Regions from separate parts of the Mycobacterium sp. IDUB_39 genome, predicted to be linked through region 1. Evidence: predicted binding sites of a transcription regulator. Region 1 holds the regulator's gene; the other holds the start of a gene.
The links. The regulator LexA, encoded in region 1, represses DNA repair genes until DNA is damaged. The targets are predictions, from matches to a motif close to CGAACANNTGTTCG.

Region 1 (6,845 bases):
CCCTCGAGGGCTTCTCCGACGCAGGTCACGCCATCCGGTTGGCCGCCACCCACCTCACGGACACTCTCGACACCGAGCTCGTCGCGTCGTTCGCCATCGACGACCTGCTGGACTACCGGTCGCGGCGACCGCTGATGACATTCAAGACCGATCACTTCACCCACTACGAAGATCCCGTGCTGAACCTCTACGCCCTGCACGACAGCGTGGGCACGCCGTTTCTGCTGCTGGCGGGCATGGAGCCCGACCTGAAATGGGAACGGTTCATCGCGGCGGTTCGTCTGCTGGCAGAGCGTCTCGGCGTCCGCAAGGTCATCGGACTGGGCACCATTCCGATGGCCGTGCCGCACACTCGCCCGGTCACCATGACCGCGCACGCCACCGACAAGGAACTGATCGCCGAGCACCAGCCGTGGGTCGGTGAGGTTCAGGTCCCCGCGAGCGTGTCGAATCTGCTCGAGTACCGGATGTCGCAGCACGGGCACGAAGCCCTGGGATTCACCGTGCACGTACCGCACTACCTGGCACAAACGGACTACCCGCCCGCAGCCGAGGCCCTGTTGGCCGAGGTCAGCAGGGCGGCTGCGCTGCAGATTCCGCTCACGGCACTCGGTCAGGCGAGCGCGGAGGTGCACACCAAGATCGCCGAGCAGGTCGAGGCCAGCACCGAGGTCGCTCAAGTGGTTTCTGCGCTGGAGCACCAGTACGATGCTTTCGTCGCTGCTCAGGAGAACCGGTCACTGCTGGCCCGGGACGAAGATCTGCCCAGCGGCGATGAACTGGGCGCGGAATTCGAACGCTTCCTCGCCGAGCAGGCCGGTGACGAGCCCACCGACGGGCGCGACGGACCTGCATCGCCCTGACGGGCCCGACGACGGAGTTGGCGGATGACGACGGACCAGAAGTCCCACCTACGACCCGTGCGTGAAATCGTCCCGACGTTGGAGTACCGCACCATCCACGGATACCGTCGCGCCTTCCGAGTGGCCGGATCCGGTCCCCCGATCCTGCTGATTCACGGCATCGGCGACAACTCCACGACATGGACCACGGTCCAGACCAAGCTCGCGCAGCGGTTCACCGTCATCGCGCCCGACCTGCTGGGTCACGGGAAGTCGGACAAGCCGCGCGCCGACTACTCGGTCGCCGCCTACGCCAACGGCATGCGCGACCTGCTCAGTGTCCTCGACATCGAACGAGTGACAGTGGTCGGTCACTCGTTGGGCGGCGGGGTCGCCATGCAATTCGCCTACCAGTTCCCACAATTGGTGGACCGGCTCATCCTCGTTGGCGCGGGCGGCGTGACCAAGGACGTCAACGTCGCACTGCGCATCGCGTCCCTTCCGATGGGCAGCGAGGCCCTCGCAGCGCTGCGCCTGCCCATGGTGTTGCCCGCCCTGCAACTGGTCGGCCGAGTGGGCGGCGCCCTGTTCGGCAAGACCGGTGTCGGCCGCGACATCCCCAACATGCTGCGCATCCTGGCCGACCTGCCGGAGCCGACGGCGTCATCCGCCTTTGCCCGCACCCTGCGTGCAGTGGTGGACTGGCGGGGCCAGGTGGTCACCATGCTCGACCGATGTTATCTGACCGAATCCGTTCCCGTTCAACTGATCTGGGGATCAAAGGACTCGGTGATCCCCGTGAGTCACGGCCGCATGGCGCACGCGGCGATGCCGGGCTCACAACTCGAGATCTTCGAGGGCTCAGGCCACTTCCCCTTCCACGACGATCCGGACCGCTTCGTTGCGCTCGTGGAGACGTTCATCGACTCGACAGCCCCCGCGACACACGACCAGGAAGCACTTCGGAACCTGCTGCGTACGGGTGTCACCGAGGCCGACTTGACCGGTCCCACCGGCACCCGGGCCGCGGTGCTGGACGCGATGGACACCGACGAGCGCAGCGCCACCTGAGGTCGCAGAGCCGCCCAGTCCGGCCGCCCGACGACGTAGCATCGGCAGATGGCTATCGACGTGACCGTGTTGCGCGTCTTCACCGACTCCGACGGCAATCACGGCAATCCCCTGGGCGTGGTTGACGCCGACCAAGTGCCCCCCTCCGACCGCCAGCGCATCGCCACGCAATTGGGTTACAGCGAAACCATTTTCGTCGGACTGCCGGCACCAGGAGCCACCACCGCCATAGCGCACATCTTCACCCCGACGACCGAGCTTCCGTTCGCGGGGCATCCGACCGTGGGAGCGGGCTGGTGGCTGCGCAACCGCGGGACGCCGGTCAACACGCTGCAGGTGCCCGCCGGGGTGGTGCAGGTCGAGCACCAGTCTGCACCCGACGGTGAGTTCACCACGATCACCGCGCGCGCGGAGTGGGCACCGGAGTTCTCCATTTACGAAATGTCATCGATCGACGAGGTCCTAGCCGCCGATCCAGATGACTACGCCGAGGACGTCGAGCACTACGTGTGGTCGTGGAGCGATCGGGCCGCCGGTGCGATCCGGTCGCGGATGTTCGCCAGCCACTTCGGCATCCCCGAGGACGAGGCCACCGGTTCGGCGGCCGTGCGCATGACGGACTACTTGAGTCGCGATCTCTCCATCACGCAGGGCAAGGGTTCACACATTCGCACGTCCTGGGACGCCCAGGGCTGGGTGAAGGTCGCAGGCCGGGTCGTCGACGACGGCACCAGGCAGATCGACTGACCCGCTCGCCCGGTCAGCTGGAGGGGGCGACCTTGCGGTGCGCGCGCAGCGCCTCGATCTCACGTTCGAAGTCATCGGCCGAGGAGAACGACCGGTACACCGAGGCGAACCGCAGATAGGCCACCTCGTCGAGGTCTCGTAGCGGGCCAAGAATCGCCAGACCGACCTCATTGCTGGCAACCTCGGGTGATCCGGCGGCGCGGACGGTGTCCTCGACCTGCTGAGCCAGCAGGTTCAGCGCGTCGTCGTCGACCTGTCGGCCCTGGCACGCCCGGCGGACGCCCTTGATCACCTTCTCCCGACTGAACGGTTCGGTGACCCCGCTGCGCTTGACGACCGCCAACACGGCGGTCTCGACGGTGGTGAAACGCTTGCCGCACTCCGGGCACGAGCGGCGGCGGCGGATGGCCTGCCCCTCATCGGCCTCACGGGAGTCGACCACTCGAGAGTCAGGGTGACGGCAGAACGGACAGTGCATCACCGCTCCTTCGCCGCCTATGACCAGCCCGGGCAACCCGGTCGCATACGAGCGTACCGTCGCACGGGCGCAGGGTTCACGGCGCACGGCGCACGTCAGCCCACGGGGGCGATAAGCGTCTGCCCGGCATCGACCGCGGCGGAATCCAATTCGTTGAGCTCACGGATCTGATCAACGACCGCACCGGTGGGCGCATCGGGGGCCACGCGACGGGCAAGCTGCTGCAGCGACTCCCCCATTTGCACCTGGACGACGGCCAGCTGGCCCGGCACGGGCTGGGGCACCTCGGGCGGGGCGCCGAACTGGGCCACTAGTCCGAGCCACACCGTGATGCCGGCTGCCATCAGCGCCAGCAGCACCGTCGTGACCGGTGTGATGGGCTTGCGGCGGTGCGAAGCCCGCGACATCAGAACGCCGGTGCCGCGGTACCGCAGCGGCTCCGCGGCCGGCCGACGGCGTTGCGGACCCCGCGACACATCGGGACGTCGCCGCACCGGGCGAGCGATGAGATCGGTCGGGTTCTCCCTGGTGATGATGGTCATCTTCGAGCCTTTCGGTGAAGCGGCGGAGCGTGTGTTCGCTTGTGTGTTCGAAATATAATCGATCAGGTGTTCGATGAATAGAACATGTGATCGAACTGTTGCAAACGATATCGGCGACCACCGACAAGTTCCGGCCATCGCGCGCCGCCTCCGACACGCGTCGAACACATGTTTGATTATCGGAGTTGACAGGACTAGATTCGCCAACATGAGTGACAGCAGCGACACACGAGACGGAAGCGACGACACACCTGTGCGCCGTGACGCCGCGCTGACCGAACGTCAGCGCACCATCCTCGAGGTCATCCGCAATTCGGTCACCACCAGGGGATATCCACCGAGCATCCGAGAGATCGGCGATGCCGTCGGCCTGACCTCGACGTCATCGGTCGCACACCAACTGCGCACGTTGGAGCGCAAGGGCTTCCTACGACGCGACGCCAACCGGCCCCGCGCGGTGGACGTGCGCGGTTCCGACGACATGGTGACCCCGATCGTGACCACCGACGTCGCCGGCTCAGACACGCTGCCCGAACCCACCTTCGTACCCGTTCTCGGCCGGATCGCCGCGGGTGGTCCGATCCTTGCCGAAGAGGCGGTGGAGGACGTCTTCCCCCTGCCGCGCGAACTCGTCGGCGAGGGATCGCTGTTCCTTCTCAAGGTCGTCGGCGAGTCGATGATCGACGCCGCGATCTGTGACGGCGACTGGGTGGTCGTGCGTCAGCAGAATGTGGCCGACAACGGCGACATCGTGGCCGCCATGATCGACGGCGAGGCAACGGTCAAGACGTTCAAGCGCACCCGGGGACAGGTCTGGCTGATGCCGCACAACCCGGTGTTCGACCCGATCCCCGGTAACGACGCGGCCATCCTGGGCAAGGTCGTCACCGTCCTCCGCAAGGTGTGACGGCGGTCAGCCGCGTCAGCCTCTGACGAAGCCGTTCGTCAGAGCGAATTCCTCACTGGCGAACCAAACCTCGGCCTTCACCCGGTCGTACTGCTCCGAGCCGGGTAGCCAGTACAGTCCCGTCTTGGTGTCAGCCTTGATCGGATATCCAGCAGGGGCACCATCACCCTCATCGGAGGCCAGCCGCAACGACGTCTGAGCCGGTGCGGGCTCATCGAGCTGTATGGCCGCATGCCGACCGCTGGGCGGCCCACTAACGGCCTCCGCCTCCTCTGGGCGAGCCTCCTCTGGATGATCCACCGCTGCGGGGTCGACCGCCTCGGCGGCGTCCGCGGCCTCGAGGTCATCGTCGACGGCCTCGGTGTCCTCCCAGACCTCCGAGGCCTCCGAGTCCTCCATGGTCTCCTCGTCGGTGGAGTCGCGCTCCTCGACGACGCTCACAATGAGGTTGGGCTTCGTGTCGATCGCGTCCTGATCGAGGGAGAATCCACCGTCCAACGAACGTGCGGCGGGAACCTCCGGCGGCACGGACGCGGCCGGGGTCGCGGGGCCACCGCCCTCGTCGTCCTTCGGCATCGCCCACGCGCTCAACGGCACGAAGGGCTGCTGCTGGCTGGCCGGTGTCGGGCCTGCTGACGGCATCGGGCCGGACGCGAAGTCGTTGCCCTCGTCGTCGTCATCGTGATCGTGATCGTCGTCGTGATCATGATCGTCACGATCGCCGTCGTCATAGTCGTCGTAGTCGTCGAAGCGGTCTATCGGTGCGCGGTCCTCACCGCGCCGCCGGTTCAGGATCACCGCGACGACCACGGCACCCACCAGGACGAGTACGGGTATGAGGGCGAGTGCCCACCACCACTTCTGATACCACGGCTGCCCGCCGTCATCGCTTGCCGGCCCGGTGGCCTGGGGGGCCCTCGGGGCGTCCTGACCGGGCACCGCGAGACCAGCGAGCGCGTTGGCCAGATTCGGCGGCTCGGTGGAGAACTCGTTGCTCGCACGATCGAACGTGATCGCCCCGTTGGCGAACTTCTGGGTGATCACATCGCCGTTTTCGGTCTGATCTGCGGTCGGCGCACCGAGATCGCCGGTCGCGCCGCCGAGTTTGGCCCAGGCCGCGTTCATCGCGCCGCGCACGATCACAGCGCCGAAGTCCGGCGTCCAGAAGATCACCGGCTCGTCGGGGGCGGCGAACTTCGCGATGCGACTGGCGGGGGCGAGACCACCATCGGCCTCGGAGGCGATCGGGAAGCCGAGGTCACTCGTCGGCCCGCCCACGCTCTCGTACTTCTCCAGCAGCTGGCCTGTGATCACATCGGCGCCGTGGTCGGGGCTGTAGAAGATCTTGCCGCCGCCGAACGCCTGCACCAGATTGCCGTCGCCGACAGGTTGCGGCGGTCCGTCGGGGGCGCCGAGTGGGCCAAGCGGCCCACCCGCGGCGCGCCGCGCCGCATTGATCTCCGACGTCGCGTCGCCCGGGATCTCGAGACCCTTGAGCTGATCGGCCAGCTCCGGCGGGGTGGTCGTGAAGGTCTTGGTGGCCCGGTTCCACGACAGCTCGCCACCGGTGAACTTCTGAGACACCACCTCACCGCGGTAGACCTCGTCCTCCGTCGGCACACCGAGAACACCCGCGGATCCGCCAAGCGCGTCCCACGCCGCGTTGATGGCGCCACGAACCACCCGCGCACCGGTGTCGGGGGTGAAGAAGATGACCGGCTTGTCGACCGCACTGAACGTCGTGTTGCGACTGTCGGGCGCCCGGCCCGCACCCTCATCGATGTTCGGGAAGCCCAGATCACCGTCCGCGGGCCCGCCGAGCGCCAGATACTTGTCCAGAATCGCGCCCTGCATGATGCGCGCACCGGTCTCGGGGGTGAAGTAGATCCGCCCGCCGGCAAAGTTCTGACCGAAGCCAGCGCCGACGGCATAGACGCCACCGTCCTTGGGACCCAAGGTGCCGGTGTCACCACCGTTGGCATCCCAGACCTGTGTGATCGCGGCGTCGGCGTCACCCTCGGGTGTCGCCCACGCGATCGGGGCCATCGGGGCCAACGCCACGACAGCAGCAACCAATACGAGCGCCACACTCGAGCGCCCCACGAACCTGCCCAGCAGGTTTTGCAGCCCAGTCATCGTTCCTCCCCGCGACACACTGAGGGTTCTCTGCAAGTGTCGCGTCCGTCAACCTTGCGTCAGGCGACGTCAATCTTGAGGGATATCCAGGCCGTGGCGTGTAAGTGTCGCGTCACCTGCGC
Region 2 (6,845 bases), on a different contig from region 1:
CGAACTGGCGGATGACCTCGTCGCCGAACTCCACGGCCTTCGCCTCGTGACGAGCTTGGTGTTTGGGATCGACGGACTTGCCGGGCGTGCGCCCGATGTAGACCATGAAGCGCACATCGGAGGTGGCATCGTCGACCGGCGTGACCGCGGAGATGGTGCGGTTGTCGATCATCCCCCAGCTCTTGGTCACCGCGATGCCCAGACCGCCGTTGATGGCCTCGACGCCACTGTTGATGTCCTCGATCCGCTGGCCGTCATCGCCCTCGAAGGTGATGGTGAAGTCCACGTAGGACACCGCGTCGGCGAAGTCGTGGCGGGTGAACACCGGCACGATCGGCGTCTTGTGCACGAACTTGAAGTGCGCGAAGTCGACACCGTTCTCGAGCACGTACTGCGGGTGCATCTCGAGGGTCTCGCGGTACAGGCGCTGTTGCGGGTAGTAGTCGGCGGCGCTGCTGCCGTCGGAGAAGCTCGCGAAAACGTCGGGTGCCTCGAAGAACGGCTCGCGACCCGCCACGTCGTGCCAGATGTAGATCGCCTCGTTGCGCTCTGCCACCGGGTAGGTCCGCATGCGGCGGCCCCGGTTGGGGCGCGACTCGTACGGGATACAGACGTTGCGGCCCTCGCTGTTCCACTGCCAGCCGTGGAACGGGCATTCGATGACCTCGCCCTCGACGTGGCCGCCGAAACCGAGATGGGCGCCGAGGTGCTCGCAGTAGGCGTTCATGACGGTCACCTGGCCGGACGCCGAGCGCCACGCGACCATCTCGGTGTCGAAGTACTTCATGGCGTGCACTTCGCCGACGCCGACCTGGTCTGACCACGCGACCTGAAACCAGCCGGTCGGCTTCATCGAGAGTGGCGGTTTGGCCATTCGACAAGAATCACAGAGGGCTCTACGATTCGTCAAGTGCCTGGGAAGATCGTGGAGCCGACCGAGCCCCGACGGACAAACCGTCGCGGCGAGGCGACCCGCGATGCCATGCTCGACGCTGCGCTGCGGGCACTGGCCACCGGCGACGCGTCCGCCGCGTCAGCCAACCGCATCGCCAAGGATGCCGGCGTCACCTGGGGCGCGGTGAAGTACCAGTTCGGCGATATCGACGGGTTGTGGGCCGCCGTGCTGCGCCGCACCGCCGAGCGCCGTGGGCAGGTCGACTCGCTCTTCGCCCAAGCGCTCATCGGCACCCACTCCCACGCCAATCCCGCTGCGCCCCTTGCCGAACGCGTAGCGGCGATCATCGACCTGCTGTTCGACGGGCTCAGCGCGCCCGACTCACGGGCCATCGAGACACTGCGCGCGGCGTTGCCGCGTGACGGTGACGAACTGGAGCGACTGTTCCCGCAGACCAGCGCCGAGCTGCAGTCGTGGGGCCGCAGCTGGATCGAGGCCTGCCAGACGGCGTTCGCCGGCGTCGACGTCGACCCCGAGCGCGTCCGCGAGGTCGCCTCGTTCATCCCCGGCGCGATGCGCGGCCTTGCCTCGGAACGTCAGCTCGGTTCCTACTACGACCTCGAGCTGGCCCGGCGCGGGCTGACCAGTGCGATCGTCAACTACCTACGGGACTCGCGGCCCCAAGCACCTCAGACCTGAAGCCGGCCCGACAGCAGGTGAGCCTGCTCGAGCAGCAGCGTGCCCAACTCGTGGTGACGCTCCGGCTTGAACCGCGTCTCGACGCCGGTGAGGCTGAGCGCCCACGCTGGCCTGCCGCCTCTGTCGAACACCGCCGCGCCGATGCCCCAGCTGCCCTCGACGATCAACGCCGGGTTCACCGCATAACCGGTGTGCCGTGCGGCAGCTATGCGCGCACGGATCGCCGCCTCGGAATGCGCGGGCCCCCAACCTGATTCCGGCTGGACACGGCTGAAGTACCCGTCGACGTCGCGGTCCGGCAGATGGGAGAGGATCGTCAGACCTGCACTGGCCACGCCGAGCGGGAACCTGATCCCGACGTGCAGCACGTGCGAACGCAGCGGGAAGCTGCCCTCCTCACTGAGCACGCAGACCGTCTCATCGCCACGCCTGGCCGAGAAGAACGCGCTCTCACCGGTCTCGCGAGCCAACCGCGTGATCGCGGCACGGGCCTGGTCTGTCACGTCGTACCGATAGGCGGCGCCCACCCCGAGGAGGTAGAGCTCGGGCCCCAGCGACCAGCGTCCCGACTTGGGGTCCCGCGCCACGAGGTGTTCCTCGGCAAGTGACACCAGCAGTCGGTGGGCCGTCGGGCGCGCGAGGCCCGCCTCCTTGCCCAGTTCGGTCGTGGACGCCCCCGCGGGTTCGGCGGCGGCGACCGCCCGCAGCATGGCGCCTACCCGCGCGACGACGTTCGCCCCCGGCGATTGTGCGACCACGGCCCCGATCCTAGACGTTCACTGAGTGAACACCAAGGCGGTGGGCGCTCACTCTGCGAGCACTTTGCAGCTCCCCGCCACGCTGGGCTTGATTCCACTCAAATGTTCGTTGTTCAGTAGCTATCAAGCGAATCGATTGGCAACGCGATGCCCGCGCCATGAGAATTCGAGCGTTTGCAGAATGAACGTGACAGTCGCGCACGAAGGAGAGCCATGTCCTCGAAGGTCTACTCATCGGCCGCCGATGCCGTCTCCGACATCACCGACGGCGCAACCCTCGCGGTCGGCGGCTTCGGATTGTGCGGCATTCCGGACCAGCTGATCGAGGCCATCGCAGCATCGTCGGCAACCGATCTCGAGGTGTTCTCGAACAACTGCGGCGTCGACGGTGTCGGTCTCGGTGTGCTGCTGGGCCTCGGCCGCGTACGACGTGTCACCGCGTCCTACGTCGGCGAGAACAAGGAGTTCGCACGGCAGTACCTCGCAGGCGAGCTGGAGGTCGAACTCACCCCGCAGGGCACGCTCGCCGAGCGCATGCGCGCGGGCGGCGCCGGCATCCCCGCGTTCTTCACCCCCGCAGGTGTAGGCAGCCCGGTCTCCGACGGCGGCCTGCCGTGGCGGTACGCGCCCGACGGATCGATCGCCGTCGCGTCACCCCCCAAGGAGATCCGGGTGTTCAAAGGCAAGCGCTACGTACTCGAGGAGTCGATCAACGCCGACTTCGCGCTCGTGCACGCCAAACTCGGTGACACCAGCGGCAATCTCGTCTTCAACAAGACGGCCATGAACTTCAACCCGCTCGCCGCGATGGCGGGCCGCATCACCATCGCCCAGGTCGAGGAGTTGGTCGAGCCGGGCGAGATCGACCCGGCCGCAGTGCATCTCGCGGGTGTCTTCGTGCAGCGCATCGTGCACACCGGACCGCAGGACAAGAAGATCGAGAAACGCACCGTCAGCGAATCGAAGGGAACCGCCCAGTGAGCAGCCCCGAGAACAACGTCGCGACCGCAGGTTGGAACCGCAACCAGATGGCCGCCCGCGCCGCCGCGGAGATGATCGACGGCGAGTACGTCAACCTCGGCATCGGGCTTCCGACGCTGATCCCCGGCTACCTCAGCGGTGACGTGCACGTCACGCTGCACTCGGAGAACGGCATCCTCGGGACGGGTCCCTATCCAGAAGATGACGCCGTCGACCCCGATCTGATCAACGCTGGCAAGGAGACCGTGACGGTCAATGCCGGTGCGGCGTACTTCGATTCGTCACTGTCGTTCGGCATGATCCGCGGCGGGCACATTGACACCGCCGTGCTGGGTGGCATGGAGGTGTCCAAGAACGGCGACCTGGCCAACTGGATGGTGCCCGGCAAGATGGTCAAGGGTATGGGCGGCGCCATGGACCTCGTGCACGGCGCGGCCCGCGTCATCGTCGTGATGGAGCACACCGACCGCGCAGGCCACCCGAAGATCGTTCCCACCTGCACGCTGCCGTTGACCGGTCAGGGTGTCGTCGACCGCATCATCACCAATCTCTGCGTCATCGACGTGCCCGGCGACGGACGGCTCATCCTGCGCGAACTCGCGCCGGGAGTCAGCGTGGACGACGTCGTCTCCGCGACCGGTGCCGAGCTGACCGTCGACCTGGACTGAGTGGCGGTTCAGTCGGTGATGTCACCTTCGGTGACGTCGTCCTTGGCCGCATTGTCGTCGGTGGCGTCGTTTTTGAGGACGTCGCCTTCGGGGGCTTCGGTGACCTCGCCCTCGGTGGCGTCACCGGCGCTCAGTGTGTGGGCGGCCTCCATCAGCATCCACCCGGACAGCTGAACCGACAGATCCTTTTCCGGGATCGCGGAGGCGTTCACCGCGCCCGCAACGAACTGCGCCTCCTGACCGCCCGCCGTTGGCAGCTCGGCGGTTCGGTCCCAGAACGCGCCGAACAGCGGTAGCCCGTCGACCGTCTGCCGGTTGTCCCATGCCGCCTCGGCCGACTTGAGCACCAGGTCACTGGCCGTGGCCCGTGTCTCGGCATCCTCGGGTGTGATGTCGGGCAGCGTCGTCGCGGTCAGCGCCAGATAGCGCGCGGTGATGCCGTTGAACAGCCCGCCGTCTCCGCCGCCCGCGCCCTGGATGACGCCGTCGGGGGCCATGTTGTCCCGGATCGCCGCGACCAGCCGGTGCACGCGCAGCGCGTGGCGAGTGTCCTGGGTGCGCGCGGCGAGTTCGGTCTCGAGGCCAAGCACCACACCCTGGCAGTAGGTGTACTGCGCGCGGACCAATGAGCCCGCCTTGATGCCGTCGAACACCAGGTGGGTCTCGGGATCGATGAGCGTCTCGTCGATCCAGTCGGCCATCTGCTGGGCGCGGCGCAGCCGGTCGTCATAGCGGGCCAGAAAGATGCCCGCCGGACCGTTGGCCGGGGCGTTGAAGAACTGGTCCTGCTTGCGCCACGGGATGCCGCCGCCGTCCTCGGGCACCCACGAGTTGAGGAACTGATCGGCCAGCTTGTCGAGCGCCTTGTGCCGCTCCACGCCGCACAGCCGGCCCGCCCGCTCCAGGGCCAGCGCCAGCCACGCCATATCGTCGTAGTAGTCGTTGGTCCATCCGGTGTTGCGCAGCCAGTGGGCGCGGATCTGCCGTTCGATGCGCTTGAGTCGCTCGGGCTGCGGGTCGCGGACCTGGGCGTCGACCAGGCAGTCCAGCAGGTGGGCCTGCCACCAGTAGTGCCAGGTTCCATACAGCAGATACTTGCGCGCCCACGGCCAGGCGACGACACCGAGCTGCGTGCCCGGCAACTGCCACAGCTTTCGAAGGTGGCGCTTCTCGATCGCGGCTTCTGCGCTAGCCGCACGGTTGGCCCAGAGCTGATCCATGACGTTGATCCTGCCTTACCAGGCCCGAGCGAGGTCGGCATGTTGCGCTATCCAGGTGTGCATCGCAATGCCCGCCGCGACGGCCGCGTTGACGCTGCGGGTGGAACCGAACTGGGCGATCGACACCGTTGTGGTGGCGCCGTCCCTGGCGTCGTCGGTGATACCCGGTCCCTCCTGGCCGAACACCATCAAGCAGTTTCGCGGCAGCGCCGTGTGCTCGATGCGCACGGCGCCCGGCACGTTGTCCACCGCGACCACCACCAGACCCGCGTCCGCGGCGAACGCCAGCAGGTCGGCCGTCGTGTCGTGGTGCGCCAAACGCTGATAGCGATCGGTCACCATCGCACCGCGTCGGTTCCATCGGCGTTTACCGACGATGTGCACGGTGTCGACGGCGAACGCGTTCGCGGTGCGCACCACCGTCCCGATGTTGGCGTCGCTGCCGAAGTTCTCGATCGCGATGTGGAGCGGGTGCCTGCGGGTGTCGATATCGGCGACGATCGCCTCTCGCGTCCAGTACCGGTAGGCGTCGACGACGTTGCGGGTGTCACCGTCACACAACAGGTCCGGGTCGTACCGCGGATCATCGGGTAGCGGCCCGCGCACCTCGATATCCCACGGCCCAACACCCGGGGCAGCGCCCCATTCTGTGGGACCCGACTCAGTCACGCGTGGTCCACACCGCGGCATGCGTCCCGATCACCGACACCGTCGGATAGAGCAGCGCGGCGTTGATCTCCCCCTGCGTGCACAGCGACGCGCGCACGGAGATGGCGTCCAGGGCGTCGTCCGGGAGGACCAGCAGTGACGCACCGTAGGCCGAGCACGCGTGCGACAGCCCTCGTCCGGGCAGCGTGGGTGCCACCACGATCATCAGGGGACCGCCGCGTGCGAGCGCCTCATCGCGATATCTGGCTGCCACGCCACCGATCTCGAGACCGAGCAGCATGTAGCCATTGCCCTCGAATGCGGTCGGATCGCCGAGTGCCGTGGGTTCCAGCTTTGCGCCGTCCGCGCGGAAGGCATCGACACTCGTGGTCTGCAGCCGCAGGCCCGTGTCGTTCTCGTTGATGGGCGGTAGTCCGACCGGGAAGGAAGCCGGATAGGCCACCGTCGTGCCCGGGATCCGATCCTGTGGGGAGTACGCGTACACGCCACGCACCTGCGCCTGGTCCCGCATCGGGCCCAGGCACACCGTGCCGGAGAGCGTGTTGTCGGGGCCCGCGGTGGCGGGTTGGGTGCTCAGGCTGGTGACGTCGGCGCACCCGCCGATGGCGTTGGACTCGATCGGATGGACCAGCGCCCCGTAGAGGCCGAACCGGATGCTCTCCGGTTTGGCATGGGGTGCAGCGGGATCCGTCGGGGCGGCGTCGACGTCGACGAGTACGTAGTCGCCCTCGAACCGAAGATTGGCCACCGACAGGTTCCAGCCCAGGACCGCCTGGGACTCACCGATCTTGACCGACTGCGCCCCGTAGGGGCCTGCCGCATCGGCGTCGCCCGAACAGGACACCAGAACGGCTGTTGTGACGACGGCCAATACGGTCGCGACTAGTGCCCGCACTGCGCGCACGTCAGGTTCGCCCACGGCCGCGGCCCACGACCTTGGTCATGGCGCGCACCA

Region 2: the regulator LexA is predicted to act here: its motif matches at 2,448-2,461, upstream of ACZY0X_RS03690 (CoA transferase subunit A).

The regions. Positions count from the first base shown of each region.
Region 1 is NZ_JBVAXF010000006.1:305,280-312,124, reverse strand. Features, by position in the region: gene ACZY0X_RS23430 (proteasome assembly chaperone family protein) at 1-863, shown strand, start outside; gene ACZY0X_RS23425 (alpha/beta fold hydrolase) at 888-1,913, shown strand; gene ACZY0X_RS23420 (PhzF family phenazine biosynthesis protein) at 1,962-2,660, shown strand; gene nrdR (transcriptional regulator NrdR) at 2,674-3,138, opposite strand; gene ACZY0X_RS23410 (LysM peptidoglycan-binding domain-containing protein) at 3,234-3,680, opposite strand; gene lexA (transcriptional repressor LexA) at 3,889-4,587, shown strand; gene ACZY0X_RS23400 (LGFP repeat-containing protein) at 4,603-6,723, opposite strand.
Region 2 is NZ_JBVAXF010000001.1:752,526-759,370, forward strand. Features, by position in the region: gene ACZY0X_RS03675 (Rieske 2Fe-2S domain-containing protein) at 1-874, opposite strand, end outside; gene ACZY0X_RS03680 (TetR/AcrR family transcriptional regulator) at 983-1,594, shown strand; gene ACZY0X_RS03685 (IclR family transcriptional regulator) at 1,585-2,352, opposite strand; gene ACZY0X_RS03690 (CoA transferase subunit A) at 2,566-3,333, shown strand; gene ACZY0X_RS03695 (3-oxoacid CoA-transferase subunit B) at 3,381-4,001, shown strand; gene ACZY0X_RS03700 (glycoside hydrolase family 76 protein) at 4,010-5,221, opposite strand; gene ACZY0X_RS03705 (TrmH family RNA methyltransferase) at 5,237-5,890, opposite strand; gene ACZY0X_RS03710 (hypothetical protein) at 5,883-6,785, opposite strand; gene ACZY0X_RS03715 (SDR family NAD(P)-dependent oxidoreductase) at 6,796-6,845, opposite strand, start outside.